Regions from separate parts of the Planococcus chinensis genome, predicted to be linked through region 1. Evidence: riboswitches for the same ligand, from Rfam matches in the RefSeq annotation. Region 1 holds a riboswitch; the other holds the start of a gene.

Region 1 (8,113 bases):
CTTGTTCAATGATGGGATTGCGATCGTGCTTTTCCAGATTGCATCCGTTTATTTATTGACCTATATCGAAATGGGCTGGGCAGGCGTCGGAAGCGGCGTTTGGTTGTTCCTGCGTTTTGCGGTAGGCGGAATCCTGGTTGGGGTCATCCTTGGCTTTCTCTTCTCGCAAGTCATCCGCTTTTATGACGATTATCCTTTTGAGATTGCCGTTTCGGCCTTGTTGTTTTTCGGCAGTTACTTTATAGCCGAGCATCTTCACGTCTCGGGTGTCATTGCCGTAGTAGCGGGTGGTTTTGTCTTTGCTGATTATGGCGGGAAAATCGGAATGTCCAAGGTAACTGAACAGAATATCAATTCATTTTGGGACGTCATTGCTTTGATTGCCAACTCACTGATTTTCCTGATTGTTGGCCTGGAAATCCGCAATATTGATTTGAACGGCCAGTGGGAAATTGTCATCTATGCAATTCTCATCGTTATTGGAGCGCGGATTGTTGCACTGTTCATCAGTACACTGCCGGCGAAAAGCCTGAACCGGAAAGAGCGCATCCTGCTCAATTGGGGCGGACTAAAAGGCAGCCTTTCCATCGCCTTGGCGCTCAGCCTTCCAGCGAGTTTTGATGGAAGGGACACGGTGCTGCTTCTGACATTCTCGGTCGTGTTGTTTTCTTTGGTGGTCCAGGGTTTGACGATCAAACCGCTTATCCGGAAACTCGGACTGAACGAAAAGGGCTGACGGCGGCGCACGAATGGTCCGGATAGATTCTTTCCGCCAGAAAAGATAAAATGGAAAGGAATATAAATCCGAAAGAGGTGCTGGCGATGGAATTGTATAAATGGACAGGACATAGAGACCAGGGTGTTGCAATGCTTGCTGGAACGCCGAACGCACGGCTGATCTACCTGGTGGACGGCGAGGAATCGACGGTGCTGTTCGAAGCGGAAGGAGGCGCAGCTCCCGAGGGCTTTGAAGCGTTCCAAGTGCTGAATGCAGTCGGCGACATCAACGACGGCTACTTTGCGGTATTCAACAACATTCCGGTGACGGAGGAAGGCAGGGAGATTTTTGAAGCGCGTTTCCAGAACCGTGCCGGCAAGGTGGAAGGGGAGCCCGGGTTCGCAGCGATCCGTGTTTTGCGTCCGCAGAGTTCAGATACATACATCATCCTGACGATGTGGAAAGACGAAGCGTCGTTCAAGAACTGGCAAAGTTCGGAATCCTACGGGCAGGCGCACGCTAAGCGTGGAACTGCGGAAGGCATCGACAAAAAACCGAATATCTTTGCGCGGCCTTCATTCGTAAAAACGTACATCCGGTAATCCGGCGCAGCCGGTTTTCTTGATCGCAATCAGCCACTCCCCGGAGTGGTTTTTTGCATTTCTGCCCGTTTTGTCGGGATTCCGGCAAACCCTCAATTGAAAATGTCTGCCGAATCGGGCTATAATGGAAAGGCTATTACTTAAAAGGGGGCAGGCGGCATGAGGAAAATGGTGAAAATCAAATTGACGACCATAATCCGCCAGCCGGACGTGGAAGAACAGAAGATGGAAATGTGGTCCGAGGGGACGATGACGGTGAAGAATGACCGGCGCTACTTGCAGTACGAGGAGCGGCAGGACGAACTGGACATCCGGACCACAGTGAAGCTCGGACAAGAGGACGCAATGGTTATGAGAAGCGGAGGCCTGCAGATGCGGCTGCCGTTTTTATTACATAAAGAGCAAACCGGCAATTTGACGAATGAACACGGTTCGTTCATGCTGACGACCAAAGCGCATGAGCTGTCAGTCAGCGACACACATTTCAAAGTCCGCTACGATCTTGCGATGGGCGAAAGCTTTGTCGGGGAATACGTGATGGAAATCCAATTTACGGAGGGTACACAATGAATGCAGTAGAAAAAGTACAGCACGCCATTAAAGGAGCAATCAGCGAAGCGGTCCAGAAAGCGGAATTATCGGCAGAGCCGGTGGACGTCTTTTTGGAGTCGCCGAAAGACAAAGCGAACGGGGATTACGCAACGAACATCGCGATGCAATTGACGCGCGTCGCTAAGAAAGCGCCGCGTGCGATTGCCGAGGCAATCCTTGAAAACATTGACAAGGAAGCAGCCAACATCGAGAAAATCGAAATTGCCGGACCAGGTTTCATCAACATCACCATCAAGAAGGAGTATTTGCTGGACGTTGTGAAGACGGTCCTGGAACAAGGAGCGGATTACGGCCGCACCAATTCAGGCGGCGGCGAACGCGTCCAGGTCGAGTTTGTTTCGGCGAACCCGACTGGCGACTTGCACCTTGGACATGCCCGCGGCTCGTCTGTCGGCGATTCGCTTTGCAACGTATTGGACCTTGCGGGATATGATGTATCGCGCGAATACTATATCAATGACGCCGGCAACCAGATCAACAATTTGGCATGGTCGATCGAAGCGCGTTATTTCGAAGCGCTCGGCCAGGAGCTGAACATGCCGGAAGACGGTTACCGCGGGCAGGACATCAAGGACATCGCGGAAGACTTGGTAAAAGAGCACGGCGACAAATACGTATCCATGACCAAAGAAGAACGCTTTGAAGCGTTCCGCAAGCACGGCTTGAAAGTGGAGCTTGCAAAGCTTCAGAAAGATCTGGCTGATTTCCGCGTCGAATTCGACGTTTGGTTCTCGGAAACATCGCTTTATGAAAAAGGCGAAATCGATGTGGCGCTGAACAAGCTCCGTGCGAATGGCCATATTTATGAAGAAGATGGCGCAACATGGTTCCGTTCGACGACATTCGGCGACGACAAAGACCGCGTCCTGATCAAGAACGACGGATCGTTCACTTATTTGCTTCCGGATATTGCTTACCACGAAGATAAATTAGCACGCGGCTTCGACAAGCTCATCAACATCTGGGGAGCCGATCACCACGGCTATATCCCGCGCATGAAAGCGGCGATCGAAGCGCTGGGCTATGACCGCGACACGCTTGAAGTGAGCATCATCCAGATGGTGCAGCTGTATAAAGACGGCGAGAAGATGAAGATGAGCAAACGTACCGGCAAAGCGGTGACAATGCGCGAGCTGGTTGAACTGGTCGGCTTGGATGCCGTACGTTATTTCTTCGCGATGCGTTCAGGCGACTCCCATATGGATTTCGATCTGGATCTGGCGGTTTCGCAGTCCAATGAAAACCCGGTCTATTACTCGCAATATGCACATGCCCGCATCTGCTCGATCCTGCGCCAAGGAGAAGAACTTGGCTTCACGCCTTCGACGGAGAATCTGAGCCTGCTCAGTTCCGAAAAGGAAGTGGATGTCATGAAGAAACTCGGCGACTTCCCGCAAGTGGTGGCGGACGCTGCAAGAATGCGCGCACCGCACCGCGTGACAACGTATATCCACGAACTGGCGGCCAATTTCCACAGTTTCTACAACGCCAATAAAGTCCTGGATGCTTCGAATGAGGAAATGACGCGTGCGCGCCTGGCGCTTATTACTGCCGTGAAAACGACGCTTGGAAATGCCTTGAAACTGGTCGGTGTCGCAGCTCCGGAAAAAATGTAAGAGACACGGAATTTTTTTCGTGTATAATGGATTTTGTAACGGAATTGAATATTCATATCATAAAGGTGCTTATGTCTAAGAACATGAGTTAAAAGGGAAGCCGGTTCGATTCCGGCGCGGTCCCGCCACTGTAAGTGAGAGCAATCTGCAGAATGCCACTGAAGCCGATCTTCGGGAAGGTGCAGAACGCAATGACCACGAGCCAGGAGACCTGCCTTTATGAAACGCTCTTTAAGCCTGCGAGGACCGGCTGGATGCACATGTTTTTTTATGTCGTCCTTTCAGACCCTCCGCATCGCTGCGGGGGGTCTTTTCATTGGAAAAGGCCCGAAAGCGCAGCGGTATCGGAATACATAATGAGCAAAAGCACGGCTTCAGCGCTGAGCCAGCGGTCCCCCTCCGCTGGCTCAGCGCTGAATGGAAAAAGAAAATTGGAGGAAACCACCATGAAAAAGTTTTGGAAGTTTGGGATGAGTGCAGGGCTTGCAGCCGTAATGCTGGCAGGATGCGGCGGAGAAAACGCGGCAGTTGAGGAACAGGACGTTGAAACACCGGCTGAGCCGCCGAAGGAAGTGGCGGAAGCCCAGTTTCCAGTTACATTGACGGATGCTGTCGGCGAAGAAGTCGTGATTGAAGAAGAACCGGATGCCATCGTTTCGATGATTCCGTCGAACACGGAAATCTCGTATGAACTGGGCCTCGGCGAAAAAATAGTCGGAGTTTCCGATTTTGATAATTATCCGGAAGAAGCAGCCAAAGTCGAAAAAATCGGCGGACAGGAATTCAACGTGGAAAAAATCATTAGCTTGAACCCGGATGTGGTGCTGGCTCATGAATCAGGCGTTGCCGTCGGAGAAGCTGGATTCCAGCAGCTGCGCGATGCCGGCATTCCGGTTTATGTGGTGCAAGAAGCGAAAAATTTTGATGAAGTATATGATACGATTACGGTAATCGGCCAGGCGACTGGCGCCATGGAAGAAGCGGATGCGCTTGTTTCTGAAATGGAAGTGCAAGTGGAGGAAATAAAAGAGCAGGCAAGTGCGGTTAAAGAACCGAAAAAAGTATTTATCGAAGTTTCCGGAGATCCGGAAATCTATACAGCAGGAAGCGGGACTTTTATGGATCATATGCTTGAAATCATCAATGCGGAAAATGTTGCTAAAGACCTTGAAGGCTGGGTTAGCATGGATCCGGAAGCGATCGTTGAAGCCAATCCGGATGTGATTTTGACGACATATGGCTATTATGTACCGGAAGCAGTCGATCAAGTCTTGGCGCGTCCAGGCTTTGAAAGTGTGGCTGCGGTGAAGGAAAAGGCAGTTGTTGATGTTAATTCGGATTTGGTCAACCGTTCGGGCCCAAGATTGACTGAGGGCTTGCTCGAAATGGCTGAAGCGGTATACCCTGAGGTATTCAGTGAGTAAAACCATTGCCGCCTACCTTGTCTCTCTTCTTCTATTGGCAGGGGCAGTGGTGCTGGGAGTGACGGTGGGGACGGTGGCGATTTCGCCGGCCGTGCTATGGAATCCGGCGTCGGACGAAGCAGCAGCCAATATCTTATGGAATATCCGCATGCCGCGCGTAGTGCTGGCTGGCCTTGTTGGCGCCGCACTCGCGATCGCGGGTGCCGCATTCCAAGGGCTTCTTAAAAACCCATTGGCTGATCCCTACACGTTAGGAGTGTCTTCCGGTGCCTCAGTCGGCGCCGTGATGACACTCTTTTTCGGCATTTCGATCCCTTTTCTCGGCATTTATACGCTGCCGGTCATGAGCATGATTGGAGCTTTGTTAACAATGCTCGCCGTGATGGCATTTGCTAAACTTGTGGACAAAGCGATGAAAATGGAGACGGTCATCCTGACAGGGATCATTTTCAGTTCGTTTCTTGGTTCATTGATTTCGTTGATGATTGCTTTGACCGGGGAAGAACTGCGCCAGATCATCGGCTGGCTGCTCGGAAGCGTATCGATGCGTGGCTGGCCGTATGTCCAGATGGCCTTGCCGTTCATCCTCATCGGTTCGTTCATCCTTTGGCTTAATCGCAGGGAGTTGAATGCCATGCTGTTCGGTGAAGAACGGGCGCAGCACCTCGGTGTGGATGTGAAAAAACGCAAAATGATGATTTTGGTCAGCGGTTCTGTCCTGACGGGAGCAGCGGTCGCCGTATCCGGCACAATCGGGTTTGTCGGACTGGTCGTGCCGCATATGGTCCGCCTCATCTGGGGCTCGGACCATCGCCATGTCCTGCCGCTGTCTTTCATCAATGGTGCCGCTTTGCTGATCGTCTGCGATCTGGTTTCACGGACAATCATTTCCCCGACGGAATTGCCTATTGGCGTCATTACTGCATTTATCGGAGCGCCGGTTTTCGCCTTCATCTTTTTCCGGCAGCGCAAAGGAGTGGCTTGATATGCTGAAAATCACAGAACTTACCGGCGGATACGGAGACAAGAATATAGTAGAAAGCGTGTCTTTTGAAGTGCCTAAAGGTTCGCTGCTCGGCATTCTCGGGCCGAATGGCAGCGGGAAATCGACGATGCTAAAACTGGTCAGCGGCGTCTTGCCGGCCAAAAGCGGCCACGTGGAAATTGCCGGTCAGGCGATTGGCAGTTTCGGCGCAAAAGAACTGGCAAAAAAAATGGCCGTCCTGCCCCAGCTGCACGCCCATGCATTTGCCCATACTGTCCGTGAAACCGTTTCGCTCGGCCGCTATCCGCATCAAAGCGGCTGGTTCTCTTCCTGGTCTGACGAAGACGAAGCTGCGGTTGTGGAAGCATTGGATTTAATGGCTATCCGGCATTATGAAAACACGCCGATCGACCAATTGTCTGGCGGGGAGCAGCAGCGGGTATTCGTCGCACAGGCTCTCGCCCAGCACGCACAAGTCCTGCTTTTGGACGAACCGACAAACCATCTCGATATCAATCACCAGCGGGAATTGCTCGATACGATCAAAAAACAGGCAATCGAAAAAGAACTGACGGTCGTTTCAATTTTTCACGATATCAACTTGGCTTCGATGTACTGCGATCAATTGCTGCTGCTCGATAAGGGCCGTGTCGTACGCATCGGTGAGCCGCATGAAGTGGTGCGGGAATCGGATATCGAAACGGTATACCATGCGCGCGTCAGCAACCATCCCCATCCTGAGCTTCCAAAACCGCAGATTACGTTGCTTCCAGGTGTGAAAGGCCTGCTGGAAGAGTCGGTGATTCGGGCGGAAGCTTTCTCGGCATCTGCAGAAATGGTGTTGTATGAAAGCCCGGTGCCGTTGAAAACCGTCTCTTCTGCAGTCATCAATGCGGGGGCTGGCTGGTTCCGGACCTTCATCAACCGCCATGTGGACATGGATTACAATATCGATGACAGCCTGTCCGACATGACCCGTTTTATCGAAAGCCGCGGCTTCAAACCGACCGATACGGTGGGGATGATGACGGCCGTGAAAACGGAACATGCCGTCGTCAAGGAATTTCCGGCTTCCTTCGGTTCTGTCGTGATTGCGGTGACAGCAGGCGTCGGCAATGCCGTCGATGTTTCCAAAGCGGCTGAACGGCTGCTTGGCGTCGGTACAATCAATACGTGGATCTTCGTCAACGGCACCTTATCCGATGAAGCATTTATCCAAGCAATGATCACGGCCACCGAAGCGAAGACCAAAGCACTTCATCAGGAAGGGGTGAAGGATCCATTGACCGGCACCATCGCAACCGGTACCTCGACAGACAGCTGCCTCGTAGCAGCCACGCAGCGAGGGGATACGCTTCCTTATGCAGGCCCGATTACGGAACTGGGCAGTTTGATCGGCACCGGCGTGTTCGAATGTACGGTGGAAGCGATCGCCCTTTACCGGGAGGCGAAAAAACAATGATCGGCCATATCGCCGCGATTGCCTTGGGCATGGCCTTGGACCGGCTCGTAGGGGACCCGCCGTCGTGGCCGCATCCGGTCCGCTGGCTTGGAACGGTGATTGCTGGATTGTCAAAGCGCTGGAACCGGCCTCCGCATGCTTTTCGCAACGGGTTCTTCATGGTAGTGCTAGTCGCCGGTCTGGCATTCGGGGCTGCGTACATGTTCATTAAAGGGGCGTATGCAATCCACTGGATCCTGGGCTTTTCGGCGGAAGCGGTTTTGATCGCTTCTGGCCTTGCCCAGAAAAGCCTGAAAGATGCAGCGGAAGAGGTCTACCGGCCGCTCGTCAATAACGACTGGCAGCAGGCTCGGGAAAAACTGAGCTGGATCGTGGGCCGCGACACCGCGGATTTGGGTGAAAGTGAAATCACGCGCGGCGTGGTCGAAACGGTATCGGAAAATACCAGCGACGGAGTGACGGCACCGCTGTTCTGGGCTTTTCTTCTTGGCGCCCCGGGGTTATGGCTTTACAAAGCAGTCAACACCTGCGATTCGATGGTGGGATACAAAAATCAGGAGTTTGAAAGATTCGGTTTCGCCTCCGCCCGCTTGGATGACCTATTGAACTTCGTCCCAAGCCGGATTACCGGCGCATTGATCCTGATTACGACCAAGAATAAAAGAAGGCTGCCGTTTCGCCAGCGTTTTGTGGA
Region 2 (8,113 bases), on a different contig from region 1:
GATTCTCGGGATTGCCGGATTCATAGTATTGGAACGGGATGCCCAGATGGGAGCCTGTCTTTTTTTGCATGGGTAACGCCTCCGATTCGAAAGATTGGCTACAGGTTTAATTCTTCAGCTGCCGCAGGAATCCTCTTTCCCGTGGCAAAGGCGCAAGCTGGAAACAAGAAAAAAGGATTTACAGAGAGGCGCGAAGAAAGAATAGGCTATAACGGTTTTAGGGGGAAATGGACTTGAACATGGAGAAAACGGCATTGGTGATCGTCGATGCCCAAAAAGCGTTCGCCGATCCGTCATGGGGCGAGCGGAACAATCCGCAGGCGGAGGCGAATATGGCACGCATCCTCGAGGCTTGGCGGCAGCGGGAAGGCTGCGTCATCCACATTCAGCATCGGTCGGAAGATCCGGATTCGTTGTTCTTTCCGGAAAAAGAGAGCTTTGAAATCATCGAGCCGCTGCAGCCGGTCGATGAAGAACCGGTATTCACAAAGAAAGTGAACAGCGCCTTTATCGGCACGGACCTTGAAGGGTTCCTGCGGCTCCGCGGGCTGGACAGCGTCGTCATTGTCGGATTGACGACACCCCATTGTGTTTCGACCACCACCCGCATGAGCGGCAATCTGGGCTTCAAGACATATCTGGTGTCGGATGCTGCGGCCGCTTTCGCATTGGCAGGACCGGACGGAAGGCAGTACAGTGCAGAGACGGTCCACGATGTTACGTTGGCAACGCTGCACGGGGAGTTTGCAGAAGTGCTGACAACTTCGGGATTGCTGGGGAAAATCCGCATAGCGGAAGACGGCCAGGAGCGCGCGGCAAATGGATGAAGGGGCGTTCTACGATCAAATAGGCGCCGTTAACGGATGGGATTTCAGCCGGATGGAATGCAGCGTCGAAGGTGCCGCCTGGGATTTCTACAGCGAAGCGGCGGAGCGTTCAGCAGCCGGCAGTGTGCTGCTCGACATCGGGACAGGCGGCGGGGAACAGGTGCTCAGCACCGCGGACCGGTTCGCCTTTATCGTCGGAATCGACTCATCGGGTCCGATGGTGGAGACCGCCAATGCCAATCGGCAAAGAGTGGCAAGGGAAAATGTCTGCTTTTTGCAGATGGAGGCGGAGCGGCTTGAGTTTCCAACCGCCTTTTTTGACACGGTGACGAGCCGCCATTGCCCGTTCAATGCCCATGAAGTGGCACGGGTGCTGCGCCCGGGCGGAATATTCCTGACCCAGCAAGTCGGCGAAACCGACAAAGCCAATCTGAAGACGGCATTCGGCCGCGGGCAGGCATTTGGCGAACGGGACGGCTCATTGCTTACACAATGCCGAAGAGAGATGGAAGCGGCAGCGTTTGACCGGATCGAATGCTTCGAATATGATGCACAGGAATATTACCGAAGGCCGGAGGATTTATTGTTCCTGCTCCGGCACACGCCGATCATTCCAGATTTTGGGCAGTACCCGGAAGACCGGGAGGCGTTCAATCGATTCATCAGGAAAAACCGGACACCCAAAGGCATACGGACCAATTCCAGGCGGTTTCTCTTGATCGCACACAAGTGAGGAGCTAGGTTGATGAAAAAAATGCAGGCAGGGAAATTCATTTATCATGTGGCAGAGCCGGGTGAAAAAACCGGCAAGACAGTCCTCCTTTACCATGGCTGGGGCGGGACTGCTGGAAGCTGGCAGGCATACGCGGAAGAGCTGGCGAAACAAGGCCACCGGGCAGTGGTGCCGGAGATCGCCTATAACGACTCGCGCAATCCGGTGGCCAATCCCTTCGAAATGGAGACGGTTCAAATCTATTTCTGGAAAGCCATCATAGAGAGCATCGAAGAGTTCGGGGAATTCCGGGAAGCGCTCGGCGTTCCGGAATCCGATATTGTGCTGGTCGGCAGTTCGATGGGCGGCTTTATCGCTTCCGGCATCTTTGCGCGTTATCCGGAAATCGCAGGGCTCGCAAGCATCAACGGCTCCGGGGCATTCGTGCTGACCGAACAGCTTTTCCGCGAACGGCAGGACCGGTCGCCGCTCCGCAAAGAAGAAGCGGAACTGCTCAACGGGTTCGACCCGATGCAGCAGGGAGCGGGCACAGGCGCCGTGCTCCTCATCAACGGCGAACAGGACCGGACGGTGCCGCTCGAAGGACATGCGGCATATTACCGGCATCTTTTAGAATCCCGCAATACAGGCTATACAGACAGAAAAATCGTTAAAGGCGCCGGCCATCAGTTTACACGAGAGATGGAACAGGAAGTGGCAGACTGGCTGGCAGGCATCAAATAGGGGGATTGGCATGCAATTTGCGCTCAAGGCAATGGACAATGAAACAGCTTTAGAAATACTGGGATGGCGATACGAAGAACCGTACGATTTCTATAACAACGAAGTTTCGGAAGAATCGCTCCTTGAACTGCTCGGCGGTACCTATCAAGCCGTGTGGGCGGAAGGCAGCCTGTTCGGGTTTCTGTGCGCGGGCAAAGCGGCTCAAGTGCCGAAAGGGCGGCTTGCCGGCGCTTATCCGGACGGGTTCATCGATATCGGCCTCGGGATGGATCCCCGAAAGACCGGGCAAGGAAACGGCCGGCCGTTCTTCAGCTTCGCTGCCGCGAAGGTGCAGGAACAGCATCCAGGCCTGCGCTTACGCTTGACGGTCGCGGCATTCAACAAACGGGCGATTCATTTGTACCGCCAGTCCGGTTTTGCAGAAGCGCAGCTGTTCAGCACGGATTCTGCAGACTTTATCACCATGGAAAAAGGAGAGTGACCGCGTGCAGGAAATCACATCTCCGGAGATGGCCGAGGAGGTGGGCGTTTTGCTCGCCTACGCCGCTTCTGTCGAAAAAGCGGCCTTGGAATACAGCCGCTACATCGAGATGCCGGACATGCGGCTGTTTGGAATGTGGGAAGGGGGCCGGTTGGCTGGCTGCATCGGCATTGAATGCCTCCATCCGCAGGCGCTCGAAATCAAGCACATCGCCGTCGCTCCAACCCAAAGAGGCCGGGGAATCGGGAAAGCACTCGTCAAGGCGGTCCGGAAAGAACTTACCCCAAACGTCATAGTTGCAGAAACGGACGGCGAAGCGGTCGGCTTCTACCGCAGCCTCGGTTTTGAAATCCGGAGCCTAGGAGAAAAATATCCCGGCGTGGAGCGCTTCAGGTGCCGTTGCCAGAAATGAAGAACAGCTCCTGTGTCATAGGGGGCGCAGAAACACTGACAAAACGTCCATGTTGGAAATCCGGCTAATCTGCTAAAAAACGGTGCTTGAAAAAGAAAAAGAAGTAGTTTATAGTTTAGGAATACAATATTTAGTGAATTGTATACATAACAACACCATATATAGTAAGACCAATAATGATGGTGCCTGAAAAGGCTTAATAGGGAATCCGTTGAAAACCGGAGCTGTACCCGCAACTGTAAGTGCCGACGAACTATGGCAATCCACTGTCCAATGGACGGGAAGGACATAGTGTAGGAGGACGCACGAGCCAGGAGACCTGCCATCGTTATAAGTTAATGCCCTTCTCCGGGAACTGGGAGGTATAACGAAGGTATTCTGCGCGGTGCAGCGGCTTTTGCCGGTTTCCGCCGGATTATTTACGTTTACCCAACCCATCCTCTCCCTGAGAAGATGGGTTTTTTGTATGCCCGCATACCGACTGGAGGACTGAACATGACACAGCAAATCGCAGCAAGCCGTTCCCGGACGATCCAGACCAAATTGGTTCTGCCGCCGGACACGAACCACATGGGCACCATTTTCGGCGGAACGGTCCTTAGCTTTATCGATGAAATCGCCGCTATCACGGCCATGAAGCACAGCGGCAAAGCCGTGGTGACCGCATCAATCGACACCGTGAACTTCCTGTCATCCGCTCGGGTCGGCAATGTCCTGCTCCTGGAAGGCGTCGTCATTTCCACTGGGCGCACGTCGATGGAAGTATACGTGAAAGCGGAATGCCAAAGCATCGAGACCAACGAGAAAACCTTGACGACGACCGCCATTTTGACGATGGTCGCCGTCGATGAAGTCGGAAAACCGACGCCGGTGCCTGGAGTGGTGCCGGAAACCGAACACGAGAAGCAGCTGTTCCAAAGTGCACAGGAGCGCAAGCAGCGCCGCATGAAAATCAACGAACACGCAAAGGAGCTGGTTTGATATGAATACCATCATCCATACAGAAAAAGATGCCGTGACAAAAGCGATCCTGCGGGCGAGAGATGTCTATAAGCTCGATGCCGCACCGCTGCTCGAAAAAGTGGCAGACCTGGAAAAGCAAGCAAAAGGCGAGCAGTCTTTGATTTATGCGCTCAACCGCATTTCCATGGCCGAGCCGGATTGGACATTCGTGGCTGCGGAGCTTTATTTGAACGAGTTGTACAAAGGTGCGGCGAAAAGCCGGGGCTATCAGACAGAAGCCAAATACGGCGATTTTTATGAACTGGTCGAAAAACTGAGCAGCATCGGCATTTATTCCGGCGACTTGCTGAAGAGTTATTCAAAAGAGGAAATCGGGGCGTTGGGCAATGAAATCCAGGCAGACCGGGATCTTTTGTTCAATTACATCGGCTTGTTTTTACTGGCAGACCGCTATTTGGCAAAAGATTACGAAGGGAATGTCCATGAATTGCCGCAGGAGCGTTTCCTCGTCATTGCGATGACCTTAATGCAGAACGAACCGCAGGAAAAGCGGCTGGACATGGTGAAGGAAGCTTACTGGGCGATGAGCAATCTGTATATGACCGTTGCGACGCCGACATTGTCAAACGCCGGCAAGAGCTTTGGCCAGCTGTCTTCCTGCTTTATCGATACGGTGGACGATTCGCTTGACGGCATTTACTTGAACAACTGGGACATCGCGCGCCTCAGCAAAGACGGCGGCGGCATCGGCGTCTATTACGGCAAAGTGCGCGCTTTGGGATCGGACATCAAAAAATTCAAAGGCAACTCGTCCGGCGTCATTCCGTGGATCCGCCTTGTCAACGACACGGCGGTCAGCGTCGACCAACTCGGCCAGCGCCAAGGCGCCGTCGCGATTTACCTGGACGTGTTCCATAAAGACATTATGAACGGTTTCCTGGATTTGAAGACGAACAACGGCGACGAGCGTCGGAAAGCGCACGACATTTTCACGGGCGTGGCGATTCCGGACCTGTTCATGGAAAAGCTGAAGGAAACAGATAGCAGCGGCCGCAGCACAGGCGAATGGCATACGTTCTGCCCGCATCAGGTGAAGACGGTCATGGGCTGGAAAGATGAAACCGGAACTGCGCTTGGCCTGGAAGACTTCTACGATGAAACGGACATCAAGCATTTTACGGAGAAATACGAAGAAGCGGTGGGCAATCCGCTATTGCCGCGGAAAACTTACCGGGCGATGGACATCATGGCGCGCGTCATGGTATCGCAGCTTGAGACCGGTACGCCGTATATGTTCTACCGCGACGAAGTCAACCGCCAGAACCCGAACAAGCACCTGCGCGGCAAAGGGCTTACGTCGATTTACTGCAGTAATTTGTGTACAGAAATAACCCAAAATATGTCAGCTACTACTATCACTAAAGAATACACCGACGAAGACGGCAACCTCGTGATGATCCGCAAGCCGGGCGATTTTGTCGTCTGCAACTTGTCATCGATCAACTTGCCGCGTGCGGTGAAAGCAGACGTGCTGGAGCGCCTTGTGCCGATTCAGATGCGCATGCTGGATAACGTCATTGATTTGAATACCATTTCCGTCGGCCAAGCCGATGCAACAAATAAGAAATATAGAGCAGTTGGTTTAGGAACTTTCGGATGGCACCATCTTTTGGCGCTCCAAGGCATCCACTGGGAAACGGAAGAAGCCGTGGCGTTCGCTGATAAATTGTACGAAGAAATCGCCTACCATACGATCCGCTCTTCGATGGAACTCGCCAAGGAAAAAGGCGCATACCGCGAATTTGCTGGCTCCGAATGGGAGACCGGCGAGTATTTTGACCGCAAAGGCTATACAAGCGTTCGCTGGAACGAATTGCAAAGCGCCATTACGGAAAACGGCGTCCGCAACGGCTGGATGATGGCGGTGGCGCCGAACTCATCAACGGCCAAAATCGGCGGCTCAACGGACGGCATCGATCCGCTTTATGCAGTGGAATTTGCGGAAGAAAAGAAAAACTTCAAATTCAAAGTGACGGCGCCGGACCTTGACCACAACACCTATGACTATTACCGCCGTGCGCGCCACGTACTCGACCAAAACTGGAGCATCCGCCAGAACGCGGCCCGCCAGCGCCATATCGACCAGGCCATCAGCTTCAATTTCTATGTGCCGCACACGATCAAAGCGAAAGAATTGCTGGGGCTGCATTTTGAAGCATGGGAGCAGGGCTTGAAGACGACGTACTATGTCCGCAGCACATCCCAGGCGGAAATCGAAGAATGCGAAGCTTGCCAAAGCTAAGGAGGAACCACTATGTCCATTCACGCACCATTGCAAAAGATCAAGTTGCTCAATCCCGAGCAGCCGAATAAATCCACCGGCATCATAAACGGGGAGTCGTCCGGTTTACTGAACTGGAACGATATCGCCTATCCGCAAATGTACGATTTGTACCAAACGCTGCTGTCGAACTTCTGGAAAGCCCAGGAAATCAATATGCAGGACGACATCAAGCAATGGGATCATTTGACGGACGTCGAACGCGACGTGTTTCTGCGCATCAACACGCAGCTGGCGTCGCTCGACAGCCTGCAGACGCCGACGATGAGCCAGGCGATGGACTACGTCACCGACTCGAGCTTCAAGGCGATTTTCGCGGTCATTTCCCAGCAGGAAGCGGTGCACAACGAGTCGTATTCGTATATCCTGAGTTCACTGGTGTCAATCAGCGAGCAAAATGCGCGCTTCAACCAGGCGAAAAGCGATCCGATCGTAAGAAAGCGCAATGATTTGATCCTGGATGCCTACGAAGCATTTCGCCAGAACCCGACGCCGCAGACCTTGTTCCGCTTGAGTGTCAACTCGATCAACCTCGAAGGCATTTATTTCTACGCCGGCTTCGCCTTTTTCTATCATTTGGCGCGCCAGCAGAAAATGCTCAAGACGAGCACGATGATCAGCTATATCCAGCGCGACGAAATGCAGCACGCGTATTTCATTTCCCAGTTTATCCGCATCATGCTGACAGAAAATCCCGAACTGAATACTGAGGAAAACATTCAATACGTCTACGACGCTGTAGACAAAGCGGTAGGGCTGGAGAAAGAATGGGCACACCACATTCTGAAGGACATCCAGGGGCTTGATCTAGATGAGTTCGAAGGCTATGTCGAATACTTGGCCAACAAACGCCTGCGCCAGCTCGGTCTCGACAATCTGTACATTGAACAGAGCAACCCGATGCCGTGGATTCAGGTATTTGGCGATGACATGATGAATGAAACCAAATCGGACTTTTTCGAGCAGAAATCCCGGACCTATTCGAAAGTGTCGCAGTCGAATGGCTTCGACGAACTATGACCCGCGGATTGCCATCGTCTACGCATCTGTCACTGGGAATACAGAAGCGGTGGCGGAGATATTGCAGGAAATCTGCCTTTCCAAGGGGCTGGAAGTGGAGCTTTGGCCAATAAATGCCTTTTCGCTCTCAGAACTCTCACGTTACGATGCGGTTCTGGTCGGCACGTTTACATGGGGCAGCGGCGAGATTCCGAAAGAAATGCACGGCTTGTTCGAAGCATTCGAGCACTTGGGGAACAATCGTATCATCACCGCGGTCTTTGGAACCGGCGACAGCTTTTTCGCCGAATTCTGCGGCGCCGTCGACCGTTTCCGAGATATGCTGTTTGTGCAGACTGACCTTGCAGCTACGTTAAAAATCGAACTGGCGCCACAGGAAACCGACGTTGTCCGCTGCGAAAAACTGGTGGCCAGCGTCGAGAACAAGTTGGCAGTGTTTCCTGGGGAGATAAGCGGGTATTAATGTCAGTAAGGCAACGCAATTCCGAAGGAGGGACCAGGATGGCGGTTCATAAATGGTGGAAGCTGAGCGCGGCAGCACTGCTGTCGGTCAGCATGCTTTCAGCGTGCGGCGGCGATGGCGGCGGAGAGAATGAGGACGAAGAACACGAAA

Evidence for each region. Region 1 has a riboswitch for cobalamin ahead of ACFSDB_RS02780 (ABC transporter substrate-binding protein). Riboswitches for the same ligand answer to the same signal wherever they lie in the genome.
Region 2: another riboswitch for cobalamin. It lies ahead of ACFSDB_RS00305 (acyl-CoA thioesterase); the one in region 1 lies ahead of ACFSDB_RS02780 (ABC transporter substrate-binding protein).

Annotation. Positions count from the first base shown of each region.
Region 1 is NZ_JBHUFW010000004.1:49,352-57,464, forward strand. It holds gene ACFSDB_RS02760 (cation:proton antiporter) at 1-736, shown strand, start outside; gene ACFSDB_RS02765 (antibiotic biosynthesis monooxygenase family protein) at 823-1,320, shown strand; gene ACFSDB_RS02770 (YwiB family protein) at 1,480-1,890, shown strand; gene argS (arginine--tRNA ligase) at 1,887-3,548, shown strand; cobalamin riboswitch at 3,595-3,781, shown strand; gene ACFSDB_RS02780 (ABC transporter substrate-binding protein) at 3,995-4,972, shown strand; gene ACFSDB_RS02785 (FecCD family ABC transporter permease) at 4,965-5,957, shown strand; gene ACFSDB_RS02790 (adenosylcobinamide amidohydrolase) at 5,959-7,419, shown strand; gene cbiB (adenosylcobinamide-phosphate synthase CbiB) at 7,416-8,113, shown strand, end outside.
Region 2 is NZ_JBHUFW010000002.1:45,066-53,178, forward strand. It holds gene ACFSDB_RS00275 (alpha/beta fold hydrolase) at 1-70, opposite strand, end outside; gene ACFSDB_RS00280 (cysteine hydrolase family protein) at 234-827, shown strand; gene ACFSDB_RS00285 (class I SAM-dependent methyltransferase) at 820-1,560, shown strand; gene ACFSDB_RS00290 (alpha/beta hydrolase) at 1,573-2,283, shown strand; gene ACFSDB_RS00295 (GNAT family N-acetyltransferase) at 2,294-2,764, shown strand; gene ACFSDB_RS00300 (GNAT family N-acetyltransferase) at 2,769-3,176, shown strand; cobalamin riboswitch at 3,340-3,517, shown strand; gene ACFSDB_RS00305 (acyl-CoA thioesterase) at 3,672-4,157, shown strand; gene ACFSDB_RS00310 (ribonucleoside-diphosphate reductase subunit alpha) at 4,159-6,441, shown strand; gene ACFSDB_RS00315 (ribonucleotide-diphosphate reductase subunit beta) at 6,454-7,500, shown strand; gene ACFSDB_RS00320 (flavodoxin domain-containing protein) at 7,481-7,963, shown strand; gene ACFSDB_RS00325 (hypothetical protein) at 8,002-8,113, shown strand, end outside.